2 linked regions of the Fervidicoccus fontis Kam940 genome follow. The protein of the gene in region 2 binds, or shares a complex with, the protein of the main gene of each other region. Links are inferred from orthologs where the notes say so. Each region holds a gene or a part of one and is shown on either strand. Other genes may lie near its edges.

What was found. The genes of interacting proteins can lie anywhere in the genome.
Region 1: the proteins of psmA (region 2) and FFONT_RS04070 are in contact, whole or in part, in a cryo-EM structure (PDB 6HE5), measured with the Archaeoglobus fulgidus proteins. The link is inferred for Fervidicoccus fontis Kam940 from one-to-one orthologs. Residues at the interface, in WP_010877997.1 of Archaeoglobus fulgidus: Ala30, Arg33, Gly34, Ala35, Asp51, Arg53, Val54, Lys66, Ser79, Gly80, Leu81, Val82, Met166; in WP_010879468.1 of Archaeoglobus fulgidus: Asp391, Leu392, Lys393, Gly394, Met396, Phe397, Val398.

The regions. Positions count from the first base shown.
Region 1 is NC_017461.1:776,877-784,303, forward strand. Bases 1,924-4,849 are described here. They hold FFONT_RS04070 (proteasome-activating nucleotidase), read right to left. Parts: upstream 4,061-4,849; coding sequence 2,786-4,060; downstream 1,924-2,785. Other genes in these bases: FFONT_RS04065 (GTPase), read right to left, coding at 1,924-2,520; FFONT_RS04075 (multiprotein bridging factor aMBF1), read left to right, coding at 4,159-4,665; FFONT_RS04080 (GTPase), read left to right, coding at 4,733-4,849. Outside these bases: FFONT_RS04050 (60S ribosomal export protein NMD3), read right to left, coding at 1-695; FFONT_RS04055 (DUF424 domain-containing protein), read right to left, coding at 726-1,037; FFONT_RS04060 (translation initiation factor IF-2 subunit beta), read right to left, coding at 1,053-1,490; more of FFONT_RS04065, read right to left, coding at 1,501-1,923; more of FFONT_RS04080, read left to right, coding at 4,850-5,761; FFONT_RS04085 (RNA methyltransferase), read left to right, coding at 5,728-6,315; FFONT_RS04090 (transcription factor), read left to right, coding at 6,287-6,850; FFONT_RS04095 (DNA cytosine methyltransferase), read left to right, coding at 6,822-7,427. UniProt on the Methanocaldococcus jannaschii protein: ATPase which is responsible for recognizing, binding, unfolding and translocation of substrate proteins into the archaeal 20S proteasome core particle.
Region 2 is NC_017461.1:664,893-672,212, reverse strand. Bases 2,979-5,797 are described here. They hold psmA (archaeal proteasome endopeptidase complex subunit alpha), read right to left. Parts: upstream 4,839-5,797; coding sequence 4,119-4,838; downstream 2,979-4,118. Other genes in these bases: FFONT_RS03500 (zinc metalloprotease), read left to right, coding at 5,679-5,797; FFONT_RS06985 (hypothetical protein), read right to left, coding at 5,050-5,217; FFONT_RS03510 (class II SORL domain-containing protein), read right to left, coding at 3,645-4,019; FFONT_RS03515 (NUDIX hydrolase), read left to right, coding at 3,101-3,643; FFONT_RS03520 (SRPBCC family protein), read right to left, coding at 2,979-3,028. Outside these bases: FFONT_RS03530 (HAD-IB family phosphatase), read right to left, coding at 376-1,065; FFONT_RS03525 (DUF711 family protein), read left to right, coding at 1,509-2,576; more of FFONT_RS03520, read right to left, coding at 2,594-2,978; more of FFONT_RS03500, read left to right, coding at 5,798-5,936; FFONT_RS03495 (SPL family radical SAM protein), read left to right, coding at 5,955-6,869; FFONT_RS03490 (P-loop ATPase/GTPase-like protein), read left to right, coding at 6,866-7,320. UniProt on the Methanocaldococcus jannaschii protein: Component of the proteasome core, a large protease complex with broad specificity involved in protein degradation. The M.jannaschii proteasome is able to cleave oligopeptides after Glu, Asp, Tyr, Phe, Trp, slightly after Arg, but not after Ala.

The DNA.
Region 1 (7,427 bases), 110 kb from region 2 along the record:
ACTTCTCTTCTTTTGTCTATTCTCAGCGAAATTGTAAGCCTGGAATTTCTTTCGCCTTTTTTCGTAGAAATAAGCTTAAAAGTCTGCTTTGTTTCTCCTCCAAGCTTCTCTGATAAAAATGAAGCTATAAGTCTGGCCTTTTCATGTCCGACGATTTCAACATCTATCCAATCTTTATTTTCAGTTATTGTAACTATATGCTGTTTAAGATCGTAAGGCAATTTTTCGATTAAATTCATTATAATTTTTTTATCTTCAAAGTCTAACTTATTAGTTCCCCTTATTTGTATAACTGAATCATAGCTTCCAGCTTTTCTTGCCAAACACTGAGGGCATATCGTAAATTTATAATCTATGATAGGATCCAAATAAGTTTCATATTTTCCTATTTCATTCTGTACTGTAACTAAAACTTTCTCTTTATATGGTACTGCTTTAAGATCTAGTCCAAACTGAATAAACTTTTTCTTATTGTTTTTTTCTACTTCCTTAGCAAAAATTTCGGAATAAAAGTTTTCATTGGCGAAAATCCAATCGTTTTTATACCGAATTTTTCCGCATATCTTACATTTATTTAATGTAATAGCCTTTATTTCTAAAGGATTTTTATTCAAATAGCATTCAACACATATTCCTCCAACAAAGGGGAGATTTTTAGATTCCTCTCTGCCACATATAGGGCATATTTTTCTCATAATTATTTTCCTCGCTCTTTATCTACAATATCACGTCAAGGTATTTATGAAAATAGCAAATGGGACTCCCTGAACTTTTACAATAGCATCTTTATGTACCAATCCTTCATTTATTCCTAATTTAACAGACTGATCTCCTATTAAAGAAACGTAATCAGCATCTTTTATTTGAACAGCTACTTCTTCTTCATTAGCGCATTCGCCCTCATAATATTCTCTGCTTACATCAAGAATGTAATGCCCTTCAACAAATTTTTTTCCTAGCAACTCGAAATCGCAAACAAGAACGAATTTTCTCCTCTCATTATAAAAAACTTTAAGCGAAAATCCTTTGCATTCCACCTTTTTTAAACACCATTAAAATGGTTTTACTGGTCCCTCTGCACCGCAAGCCTCGCATTTCAGAATCCATATTTTTCCTTTCTTTATTATAACAGTGTCTGGCCTGCCACATGTCGGACAAATTACATATGATTCTATAAATTTGTTAAGTATATTATTCAGCGTTTCAACGTTCAACTTTGAGTTAAGCAACAAAGTGCCACTTTCTCTGTCATAATTTCCGGAGGTTGCCAATCCTTTTAAGAAGTATCTTGCCAAAAGTTCAGGTTCTCTTCTCAACTTATCTGCAACTTCTCTGAAGTTCCTTATTACCGTTTGATTGCCCATTTGATGCGCTATTAATTTAGGTGGTTCAAACCTTTCGCCACTACTTGCTGGAGCAGGGACTTTTTTGTAAAGTCTTTCTAAAAGGTTCTGGTAATTTTTAAAATAATTATCATCAACATTTTCCATTGCTCTTTATTCACCTTTTCTGCAATACTTTTTCTTTTAAATATTCTACTAACTCTCCTATGTTTATATTGTTTAGAGCACTTATAAAAAATATGTCATATACCCCTATTTTTTCAAGTTCACTTCTTATAACATCTTTCTCAAAGTTTTCTATGAGATCAACCTTGTTTACTGCTACTATTACGTTCAGCACTTCTACCCTGAACATTTTGATTAGTTCTAATTGCTCTTTTAAGTTCATCGTGCTTTCTTTAGAAGGATCCATGACAAATACGATAACTCCATTGAATATTTTTAAAGTAGCGAAAGCCCTTCTCTCTATTATATTCATTTCACTGAAGTTCTTCCTTAAGATTCCAGGAGTGTCTAATACAGTTAAATTTATTAATTGAGATGCTTTCAGTCTTCCAGGCACTACTTCCTTTGTAGTAAATGGATAACTAGCTACAATAGTTCTCGACTCAGCGATTTTTTGTACTAATGTACTCTTTCCTGAATTGGGAGGTCCAACTATAACTATAGGTGGAAACTCGCCAGTATCTGCTATCAATTGTAACTCTTTTTTTATATTAATTATATCTTCAAGGAGCTTTTTGTTCCTTTTAACTAGAGAAATAAGACGGGATGCCGCTCTTATTCCTTTTTTCCTAAGATCTCTATCATCGCTTGAAAGCATCTCTATTTTTGCTAGAGAGTATACTTGACTGAGCTTATATTTGAGATAAGATGCTTTCTTTAACTTATTTATAGCATCCTCTCCTAAAACAATCAATAAATATCCTTTCACCTTTTCGTTCTTAGAAATAAGCTTGTAAAGTTTATCATATTCCTCGATTTTATCTTTTATTATATTATATGCAGTATTGAGAAGCTCTATTGCATTTTCTCTTCCATATGAAGTCTTAAGAGTTTTTTGCTTCGCGATAATTTTCCCTACTCTTCTATATACTTTATTATAGATTTCTTCATACTCAGGCAAATGAATATGCTTGATTTCGCTTATACTATCCTCGTTTTTATCTCCAGGCATAATTCTTTATCTCCCTCAATCGTATTGAAATTCATTTTTATCTTGAGGCTGTAATCTGCTTCAATTTTTTCTTTTAAATTCAAAGAAATTACGATACAAAATAAAATTAAAGCTTTATATCGTTTTAACTATAATATCTATTCCAAACGCGGGATTATAAATATGAATATGTACTTTTCGTTGCTAAGGATGAAGGTTTTCAATTTTTATATATTTTTCCTATCAAAATGAAATAAAATATTAAAATATAAAAGAAGATTTTAGGCTAATATGCCGTGGAAACTTGTGGCACTTCGGGTTCAACTTCTTTCTTTCTTCCCTTAATTTTTTCTATTGCCTTAATGAAATCTTCCATGGTAACTAAATCCCTTTCTTCTCTGATAGCATTATATCCCGCTTCTACACAGACAGCCTTTATGTCGGCCCCGACAAATCCTTCAGTAAGTTCCGAGAGTTTCCTTATATCTAAGTTCTTCTCTACATTCATCTTTTTAATGTGAATCTTAAATATCTCAATTCTTCCCTGCTTATCAGGGAGAGGGACCTCTATAATCCTGTCAAACCTTCCAGGCCTAAGTATAGCCGGGTCTAAAATGTCAATTCTATTGGTTGCCGCTATTACCTTTACATTATCTAAAGGATCAAATCCATCCATTTCGGCAAGCAATTGCATCATTGTTCTTTGAACCTCTCTTTCCCCGCTTGTTCCTATGTCTATCCTTCTTGCTGCTATAGCATCTATTTCATCTATAAATATAATTGCAGGAGCCTTCCTTTTTGCTAATTCAAAAACCTCCCTAACTATTCTTGCGCCTTCGCCAATAAATTTCTGAACAAATTCGCTTCCAACAACCCTAATAAAAGTTGCATTTGTTTCACTTGCTACAGCTTTAGCAAGCATGGTCTTGCCCGTTCCTGGAGAACCGTAAAGAAGAATCCCTTTTGGTGGCTCTATGCCTATTTTCTTAAACAGTTCAGGCTTCTTTAACGGAAGCTCAACTGTCTCTCTCACTTCCTGTATTTGCTTCGATAAACCGCCAATATCTTTATACTTTACATTTGGTCTCTCAATAACTTCCATTGCCTTAACATAAGGATCTTCTCTCTGTGGAAGGACCTCTACTATGCTTGAACCTCTCTGATTTATTGCGACGATTGTACCTGGAAGGAGCTGATCTACTGATATATTTCCGCTTACAGTAACTATTAGGTTAGGACCAGTACTACTTCTAACAACCACTCTTTTATCAGGAAGTATATCAAGCACCGAAGCTTCGATTAGAGGTGGAGCTAAAAGCTTTTCCATTTCTTCCTTATAATATTTAACTTCTCTATTAAGCATAAGCTTTTCTTCTTCTAACTCCTTTATTTTTTCCTCTAGATATTTTATGTATTTTTCTTTCTCTTCTTTATAGCTATTTATATCCTTCTCTAGCCTAGCTTTTTCTTCTTCCAGTACTTTCAACTTTTCTTCTAAATATTTTATATGTGCCAAAACATTTGTAGAATTGGCATTCGAAATGTCGTCGGCTGATTCCATGATAAAAATTAACCCCCATTACCAAATTTATAATAGACTAATAAAGTTATATTTTTTGCATTTGGTTTAAATATAGTAGGATATAGCGGGTGCTAAAAATGCCAGAAGCACTATACTGTGAGCTTTGTGGCTCACCGATAGAAGGAAGGGCATATAAGGTAAATATAGATGGCGTTTCTCTAACAGTATGTGAAAAGTGCTATAGGAAGCAAATACAGAAAAGCACTTCTAAAGTAAATGCTGAAGATGAAAAGAAAAACTCTCAAATCCAAAAGCCGAAGATGCAGGAAAAAAAGAAGAAAAAAGAAGAAATAGAATACGAAGTGGTCGATGATTATTACATAAAAATAAAGAACGCAAGAGAAAAGCTAGGTTTAACATTGCTCGCCTTATCGCAAAAAGTCATGGAAAAAGAAAGCGTCTTAAGGAGGATAGAACAAGGGAGGCTGAGGCCATCTATAGAATTAAGCAAAAGGCTAGAAAAGGCGCTAGGAATCAAACTTCTAGAACCAGTTATAGAAGAAAAGAAAGAGGAAGAGTCTGAAGAAGCTTCACTTAACGAATTAACTTTAGGAGATGTAGCAAATCTTAAAAAACGGAGGTAATTAGGTTCTGAAGAAAAATGCTGTTTTTGTCTTTGGCAGAGAATCTCCCAGTTATATAATAGAAGAAATGAAAACCCTATCTGTGCTAATTGGTCTTGATATTCAAGAAAGCGTAACTATTAGGAAAAATAGCGGTAGATATTTAATAAGCGATTATAAGCTTAGAGAAATAGTTGAAAAGAAGGAAAAAGTCAAAGCTGAAGTAATTCTCATTGAGCCTGAACTTCCGCCAAGAGATAAAATAAATATAATAAAAGCAACTAAGGCAGATGTTATAGATAGGACATTGCTATTATTAGAAGTATTTGAATCAAACGCTGGTTCAAAGGAAGCAAAGCTTCAAATATCCCTTGCCAGAAGTGGACATATGCTACCGTTAGTGAGAGAAGTGCTTAACAATTCAAAAAGAGGAGAGTTGCCTGGTTTTTTGGCAGGAGGTACTTATGCTATAGATAAATACTATAGACAGCTTAGAAGACAAGTAGCAAAAACGAGAAGAGAGCTAGAAGAAATTAGAATTAGAAGAGATATATTAAGAGAGAGAAGAAGGGTATCTGGACTGCCTTTAATAGCAATAATAGGTTATGCGAATGCGGGAAAAACCACCCTTTTCAACTTGCTTACTGGTTCTAATAAAGAAACGAGCAATAAGCCCTTTACAACTATTTCGCCTAAAGTATCTCTTTCTAATTTGGGATTTCTCGTTATTGATACAGTTGGCTTTGTAATGAATGTCCCTCCTGAAATAATTGAGGCTTTTTATAGCACACTAGAAGAAATAAGAGAAGCAGATGTCCTTTTACTTTTATTAGATTCTACTGAAGATCTTTTTTTAATAGAAGAAAGAGTTAAACAAGCAAGCGTTACGCTTTCGAATATAGAATCGCTATATAAACCAATAGTTGTAGCTTTAAATAAAGTTGAAAAAACAGGTAGGGATGATATTGAAGAAAAAAGGGCTAAGCTTTACCAAACATGCAAAAGTGTTTTTCCAATGTTTGTAGGCTTGGCAAAAGTAAGCGCTAAAAAAGGACTTGGCATAGATGAAATGGTGAATGTGATATGGAAGGCATTGAACCGCAAGCAGGCATATTAAGGTTAGGACATAGACCAAAAAGAGATAAAAGGATAACCACCCACACGGCCTTAGTTGCTAGAGCATTTGGAGCATCTTATTATTTTCTTTCTGAAGTTTGCGACATGAGCGTTATGGACAATGTATTATCTGTTGAAAAAAGGTGGGGAAGAGGATTTAAGCTGGTGTCCTGCGGATTAAGCTATAAAGATTACATCAGTATTTGGAGAAATTATATGAAGGGCGTTATCGTTCACCTAACTATGTACGGACTTGAGCTTGAAAGAGAAATTGATGGAATAAAAAAAGCAGGGAAGCCCGTACTTATAATAATAGGTTCAGAAAAAGTGCCTGGAGAAATTTACAAAATAGCAGACTTCAATATTTCAGTTGGAAATCAGCCTCATAGTGAAGTTGCTGCACTTGCAATTTTTTTAGATAGACTATATAATGGACAAGAACTATATTATAAATTTGAAGATGCCAAAGTTCAAATTGAACCTTCGGCATCAGGAAAAAAAGTTATTAGTATCGGAGGAAATAAAGATGAGAAGGAAAAATATAACGATGCCTGAAAATGTTGTCCCGAATGATCCTCTTGAAGAATTCATTTCAAAAATGGCAACTAATCCATCACTTTTGATATTTAGGTTTTTAGCGAAAGAGAATTCCGAAGCCACGGAGGACACTTTATCGGAAAAGCTTGGCATGAGCAAAAACCTCGTTAGAAAGCTGCTCTACAAGCTACATGATATCAATGTAGTTGTATATCGAAGAGTAAGAGATGAAGAAACAAATTACTACATATACTATTGGAAAATAAACTGGGAAGGGCTGGCTGCAACCTTACTTGAAAGAAAAAAGGAGGTACTTAAAAAGCTAAAAGAGAAAGCTGCATCCGAGGAAGGAAAAGTTGGAATTTATTACTGTAAAAAGTGCGGAAGAGAGTATACGTTTGATGAGGCTTTAGAAAATGATTTTAGGTGTAAAATCTGTAATGAACCTTTAGAATTTACCCAAAAAGGCAAATATGAAGAATTTCTTCAGAAATATATAAAGAAGCTGGAGGAAGAAATTAAAATTGAATCCGAAAGAAATTACGGTAGTTGATCTTTTTTGTGGTGGTGGAGGGTTTAGCAGAGGGTTCCATGACGTAGGTTTTAAAGTAAAAATAGCTATAGATAATGAAAAAAACGTAGCAAGAACATATAAATATAACTTCCTTGAGACAATTGTGATTGCTGAGGACATAAAAGAAGTAAGTGGTAAAGATATACTTGATGCCCTTGGTAGAGCTCCAGATATTGTAATTGGAAGCCCCCCTTGTGAGCCTTATACTGCTGCTAATAAAAAAAGGATGAATAAACCATTAGATAGATTATATTCGGATCCTATGGGAATCTTAACTCTAAGTTTTTTCCGCATAGTTGGCGAATTGAAGCCTTCAATTTGGATAATGGAAAATGTTCCTGCTATTCTTGAAGATGGGCTAAAGGATGCACTTGAAAAAGAAGCTGAGCGATCGGGATATAAGGAAATTTATTTTAATATATTAAAGGCTGAAGAATACTGCACTCCAAGCAAAAGGACAAGGATATTTATCTCTAACATTGAAATAAAACCAGAAAAATGCAACAAGAAAGTAACGGTTGCTGAAGCTTTAGAAGGACTCCCATCGCCTAATCCT
Region 2 (7,320 bases):
ATAGGGCAGTCATCATCTTCTAAAAGAGTAGTTAAAAATTATCATTTCCCCACAGATTTAAACCTTTCTATCTTTTTAAAATCAGACGGGGATAACAGCATCATCGCATTACGCTCATCCAATTAGATCAAGCTCATCATTTTTATAAAATTTTCTGAATACTTATTAATTAAATTGAGCTGGTTTTAAAAAGAGAGAAAACCGGCTTTGAAATAAAAAGCGCTCAGCAACACAGGCCTGCATCACTTTTCAGCAACATTTAATTCATCATAACGCTACTTTTAATTTATACTTAAAGGTTTAATTATTTTTCACAGAATTTTATAAGCCAAGATCTAAGTTTTTGTTATTTTTTATTTAATTAAAAGTACACAATTAGAAATCCTCGCACAAAATTTCCCCTGCTTCATATAAATTAATTATTTTTTCAACTTCTTCCACATTTTCAGCTACTGCACAGACCTTCATCTCAGAAAGCTCCTCTTTTATACCGTTGTATAGAATGCTCAATCCAGATTCAGTAAACCCTTCCTTATCCCAAGCACTGTCTCCTATGAAAGCTGTCTCTTTCTTAATAATATTCAGCTTTTCCCTGATCCTCCTGAGAATTTCTCCTTTTTTGCCGGCAGGCACTAAAGGGATCCCGCCAGGGACTAACCTTCCATTTGAATCGAAAATTAGAATGTTTGCAAACCAAGTAACATCTTCTCCTATCATTAAGGCAACCTTTCTGACAAATACATCTATTCCTCCGCTGAGAAGTACGATCTTTTTTCCACTTTGCCTGAGCCTTTTAGCAAGATCTACAACTTCTACTTTAACCTTTATGCTTTGAAAAGCTCTCTCTAGATCCTCTTTGCTAACATAGCCTTTTTTTGAGCCCCTTATCCAAGATAGCGTATCTAAGTACATCCACTCATAGTAGCTAATTTTTCCGCTGATGAAAAGCTGATAATTCTGTATATTTTTTTCGGTACCTAGAAAAGAGCTCACGGTATCCCAGCTGTTTCTGTTTTCTAAAAAGACGCCGTCTACATCGAAGGCGACCAGCTTGACCTTATTCATAACTCATCTCCTCATTTATCCGATCCATGTTTTTATTATAACTAAAAGCTCTACTGTTTATGGGATTCAAGCTTCATAGGGCTTGATATAGTTTGATACCGATCATTATAAACTTATATGAAAATCAAAACAGTTTGTCTAGGCGTGAATAGATGTTTAAGTATCTTTAGGAAATTACCTTTTATTTAAGCTTAGCGATCAGCTTTGCAAGGCGGTAGAGATTTCTATTATGGAAAAATTTGCATTAATGCTTACAACGAGTAAACCTCCTTCAACACTCAAAACGAATCCTTAACATTCCTGCTTTCTCTATGAATGAAAGATGTAAGCTCAAAGAGATTAAAAGAAATTTTCGATTTATGGATAAGAGAGTCAGAATAAAATCAAATCATAACTTTATTAAAATGCTTTATTCTATAAGAAATATAAATTGCTAGAGAGACGTGATAGATTTGAGAATAAGAGCTTTAACTCTTCACCTGAATTTGAGCAGAGAAAGAAAGGAAGAAGAAGCATTAAAAAATGCTGTATCTGACTTATACAGCGCGAAAGAAAAAATTGAGAAGGAAATAGGGTTAGAAGTTTGGTCGCTGAGGGTTTCAATTCCAATAAACTGGGAGCTGAGCGATAGTTCTATGGATGTGTTAAAAAAGGAGAAGGAAATCAAAGCCGTAATTTATACTTCTACTTCAGATTTGTTAAATGAAGAAAAAGTTTTTAGGGCTGTGAGCAGAGGCTACAATGCCGGCATATTCCTCAGGTCTGAAAGAGATCTTTCAAAAATATTAGATCTTATTTATAATTTATCGCTTAAGGATCCAGCTTTTTCAACAAGATTTGCAGTAGAAATGAGCGGGCTTGGGATAACGACGCCTTACTTCCCTCTTTCTATTCATGATTCCTCGGTAAAAGAGGATTATTTCTCGATCGCCCTTCTGTACCCAAAGGATGTTGAAGGCGGAGAGGATCTAAGGGCCGTTGAATTAGCAATAGAAAAAGCATATAGAAGCTTAAGTAAGTTCATAAGGGAAGGGATCGGGAAAAAGAAACTGAGAGGCATTGATTACTCTTTGAGTCCCTGGATGGAAGAAAGCGTAGGAAGGGCATTGGAGAAAATCGGAAGATGCAAGCTTAGTGATCTGAAGTGCATGAAAACAGTATATGAGGTCAATAGCATACTCTCTGATTTTGCTTCAAAACATGAAGGATTAGGTTTCAACGAGATCATGTTACCACTAGGAGAGGACAGCTATTTGATGAGTCTCGCTTTAAATGGGGAACTTACGATAAAGGATCTCCTCCTTTTATCTTATGTATGTGTCGCTGGCATGGATATGATTCCTGTAAGAGGAAAGAAGGAGCAGTTTGAGGATCTTTTGAGAGATATATATGCAGTTGCGAGAGTAAAGAGAAGGCCATATGGAGTGAGGCTGATTTATATTAATGAGGACTTTAAAGATAAGGAGGTAAACTTAGGCGACTTCGGAAAAGCCCCAATATTAAATTTGTGATTTATTAAAATAAAAAATCATTTAGAAATTTTTTGCTCAATGCATGAGAACATCTGCTTGATTAAGTCATTGGATGTGCTTTCTATTATCTTACCAAGAGCAGCGATCATCCCGCCAAGCTTCGCTTCAGCGTGATATTCCAGAAGAGTTTTTCCGTTGTCTGCATCGCTTAAGGTTATAGTTCCCTTTGTTTCTATAATATTTCCAGATGTTCCGCTTTTTATATAAAAGTCGTATGCTCTTTCTGGCTCTTTTTCCAATATTTCTCCATCTACATCAAAAGTTCCTGAAACGCTTCCTATTTTGAACCTCACCTTTCCTGAGAATTTCGAGCCCTCAGTTCTCGAGGAGATCACATTGGGAATGCAATCTGAAAAATTTCTCACATCTTTTAAAATGCTCGCGACTTTTCCCCTATTAGCATTAATTATAAGGGAGTTCTTTATTATCACGTTTTTCACCTAATAATTTTTATTAAATTAATTTAATATTGTTTTAATATTTAACTTTTCAAGGTGAAAAACATGAATGATTTTTTAGAAATAAGCAAAGAAGAGCTTATCTATTCTGGAATTAGAATTAATGTCAAGAAAAGAAAATATATATACGAAAATAGTGAGTTTGAAAAAGAAATAGTAGAGTTTGGGAAAAGCGCTGCAGTTCTTCCTATTAATGATGACAGGATAGTCCTTATAGAGCAGTTTAGGTACCCTATAAATAAGTGGATAATTGAGATCCCAGCCGGAAGGGTAGAGAAGGGTGAGGATCCAAGAAACGCAGCATTAAGAGAGCTAAAGGAAGAGACTGGATATACTGCGAGGAATATAGAAGAAGTAGCTTCCTTTTTCGTATCTCCTGGTTATTCAGACGAGCTCATGTATCTATATATTGCTGAAGATTTGAAGAAGTCCGAGCAATCTCTTGAAAAAGGTGAGTTGATAAGATTGAAAGAGCTCTCAATAAAAGAAGTTAAAGAGATGCTCAAAAAAAGAGAAATTACTGATGGAAAAACTCTGCTTGCGCTTTACTATTATCTTTACTATTATTTCGATAAATTTGGTATCTGATTCACTCTACCTTAACTTCCTTCTTCCCTTCCCATACTCCATGGAGGTTGCAGTATCCTAAAGCATAAATAGTACCGCTCTTCTTTAGCTTTAAGGTCAAAGTTATTATTGGCTCAGAATATTCCGGCTCAAATTCCACTGTTGCTAAATGGACTGGATTGAAAGCCCTCCCTTCTTCAACGAAGTATACAGTTAAGCTCCTAATGAAATGAGATACCTGATTAGGGTGAGGACCTACGGAGATCTTAACTGTAAAAGCCTCATTTGCCTTAACAGATTCGGGGGCTTCTATCTTAGGAGTATGCGTTTCTACTTTTGAAATTGCCTCTCCAGATGCCTGCTCTGGTGAATAAATATATTCTCCAAATTTTTTCATTTTAATTTCACCAAGAATTTAATGCGCAAAATTTAAATATAAATATTTATTATATATTCTCCAAATTGATTTCACTTAAAAAACAATTTTAATAAAAACTCAGATTTTCTTTAAGTAATCCTCTATTTCTGGCAGAGTAAGCTTTCTGAACTCCTTCTTTTCAGCCAAAATTATTCCGACGTCGAAGTTCTGAGCCTTTAGGTCTTGGTCGCTTGACTCCTTCAGCACTTTCAGAGCAAGTAATATTCCTTCCTCTAGGCTCATGTCCTTCCTATAGTTCTTTTCCAGCTTTTCCTCTATCTGAGCCTCTCCTCTTCCCATGGATGTTGCAAAGTATCCAAAGTATTGTCCTGCTGGATCTGTCTTGAAGAGCTGTGGACCAGAAGAATCTATACCTCCTATCAGAAGAGAGACTCCAAAAGGCCTCACTCCACCATGTTGCGTATATGCCTGCTTTAAATCGCTTACCTGCTTAGTTAAATACTCGATTGGAATTGGTTCTCCATAAGTTAGCCTGTGAGAAACCGCTATTTGTCTAGCATACTCTATCAGCACTCTCCCATCTCCGCCGAAGCCAGCAAAGGTCACTCCTATGTGTGTGTCAATCATGCTTACCTTTTCAATGCTTACGACATCCATTAAGCTCTTTGTAACAGCTTTTTCCGCGGCAAGAACAACTCCTCCTGGCGTTTTAATTCCTACAGTGCTCCATCCTTGTTTTACTGCTTCAAATGCATATTGCACTTGATAAAGCCTTCCATCTGGTGAGAATACAGTTAGTGCTCTATCATAACCCATCATTGCGGGCGAAAATGCCATAGTACATTACCTCTTTTTTTACATATTCTTTTCTTTTTGCGGTTAATATATAGTTAATACAATAAAATATTTAAAATTCTTCTTTTCTTTCGATTAAAAATCTTAAGTTTGAAAGGTCAGCTCGTCGCGAGAAAAACATCGGTTTTAACCTTCTTCCCCTTCTTGGGACGGCTACATCATCCCTTTTTATTGAAAGCTTCTCAAGTGATAATTAATAGGATTTAGCGCCCATTTGTACATCTAGACGATACTGTATATGCTTGCGCTTGTGAGCTACCCTGTCTTTAATTGTGGGGCTTCCAGCGCTCAAATAGGACTTCACGCTTCTAGTCTTCTTTGAAGGTTCTAAGGGCTCACCTTCCCTTTTAGCAGGGGGCATCCCCAGATTTTAATTGTAAAACAAAGAATTTTAAACCTTTGCCCATTCATTTTCTCGCTAAAATGAGAAATTCTCTGGTCGTTCATCCAAGTGCTTTGTTTTAAAAATTTTAGAAAATTTAAATATTTATTAACTTACTAGGAAAGCTTATAAAAAAGAAGGTGTGAAAAACGCAGAGCAGCTTATTTGAAAGGCTAAACGACAATGAGTTCGTAGCTTTAGCAATTGGCGCTATATCTGTTGTTTTAGCTCTATACACAAAATTCTCATATTATGGAATAATAAGCGTCCTCATAGGTTTTCTGCTCCACGAGCTTTCCCATAGGTATTTCGCTAGGAGGGCAGGTTGCTACAGCAGATTTGTTCTAGATCCTTTTGGGCTCATAATAACCCTAATTTCGGCAATACTTCCTTTCGGATTCCTAGCTCCTGGATATGTTGGTATTTACTGCTTCGGCATTATGCTGAGCAAAAGAGATAATCTGAACATAAGCGCCTCCGGAATTACAGTCAATCTAATTTTGGCTATAGCTGGACTTGCTTTCTCGTACTTCTTCCTTCCAGCTTTCTTCATAAATTTCTCAATAATCAACACATGGCTCGCGCTTTTCAACTTAATACCATTCGGTCCGTTTGATGGCGCAAAGATATTTAAAGCTGATAAGAGGGTATGGGTTGTTCTGTTCGTTACATCACTATTTTTGTTCTTCTATGTTTGAGCTCGAAAGTGAAACGGAATGGAGAGGAGCATATATCCCTTCTCAATATTCGATCCTTGGCAGAGCAGCTTGTGCACGTGCCCAAAGAAATACTCATTGAATCCATATACAGGTTGCTCATTCGGTTGCCTATACTGCTATGCTAAGGGATACATAGGGAAGAGAGAGAGCACCCCAAAAAAGGACTACGTCAAGCTTTTGGAGAGGTCAGCTAGAAAGCTTAACAGAGCGTTGCCAGTGAACATTGGGACGAGCAGCGATCCATATCCTGATATAGAACAAAAATTTAAACTCACAAGAGCTTCTCTAAGCATACTCATAAATATGAACTTTAAAGTTCTTATAACAACGAAGGGAGGAGAGCTATTGTTGAGGGATGCAGACCTAATGAAAAAAGGAAAAGTAGCTGTTACTCCTACCGTCACAACTTTGAATGAGGATCTTGCAAAAAAGCTTGAGCCGATGGCACCAAGTCCGAAGGAAAGGATCAGGGTAATGGAGGAAATGAACAAGAACGATATCCCATTAGGTGCAAGAGTAGATCCTATAATACCCGGGCTAAACGACGACGAGAAGGAGCTAAAGGAGCTTGTTAATGCGCTGGCTGAAGCTGGAGCGAGGCTTATAATAACTTCAACTTATAAGGCTAGATTTGTAGATTTTAAGGACATGATTAACGTTTTTCCAGATATGAGGGAAAAGTGGAAAAGGCTCTATTTTGAGGAAGGAGAAAGGATTGGAGGATATATGTACTTAAGCAAGAGCTTGAGGGAGAGGCTTTTAAAGCTTGTGGTCGATGAGGCAAAAAAGCTTGGCCTTGAATATGCTACATGCAGAGAAGGGCTAACTTCTCCTGAATACTTCAAAGCCAGATCCTGCGATGGGACGCATCTTACGGAAATGGGAAAGAGAAGTGGAAGTGAGCAAAAGTGAAGAAAATCCTGATCGCAGGTCTTCTTCCTTATGATTCTGGAAAGACGACATTTTCAATCTCGCTTATATTACATTTAAGAGATATGGGGATAAAAGCTCATCCATTCAAACCGGTGTCATCGCACAACATATTTACTCAATCCTCCTCGTTCAGCGAGAGCATAAATATGAAGCTTCTAGCTGGAGGCGATGCGCTTCAATACAAGCATGCTTTTGACTTTGATATTGATATGCTGAAAGCGACGAATCCCCTAGATCTCCTTCTGAGTCCTACAGATCCCTCAATTTACCTCAAGAACTCAAGGCTTCCAAGTTATTATGAAGATCAGGAGAACCTCTTTAAACTGGTGAGCCTAATGAGGATAACTGAGTGCAAGACCATGAGTGCAAAGCACTACTTTATAAGAGACAACACTGATCTTTTTCCTCCTAGCTTTAGAAAGAATATAGA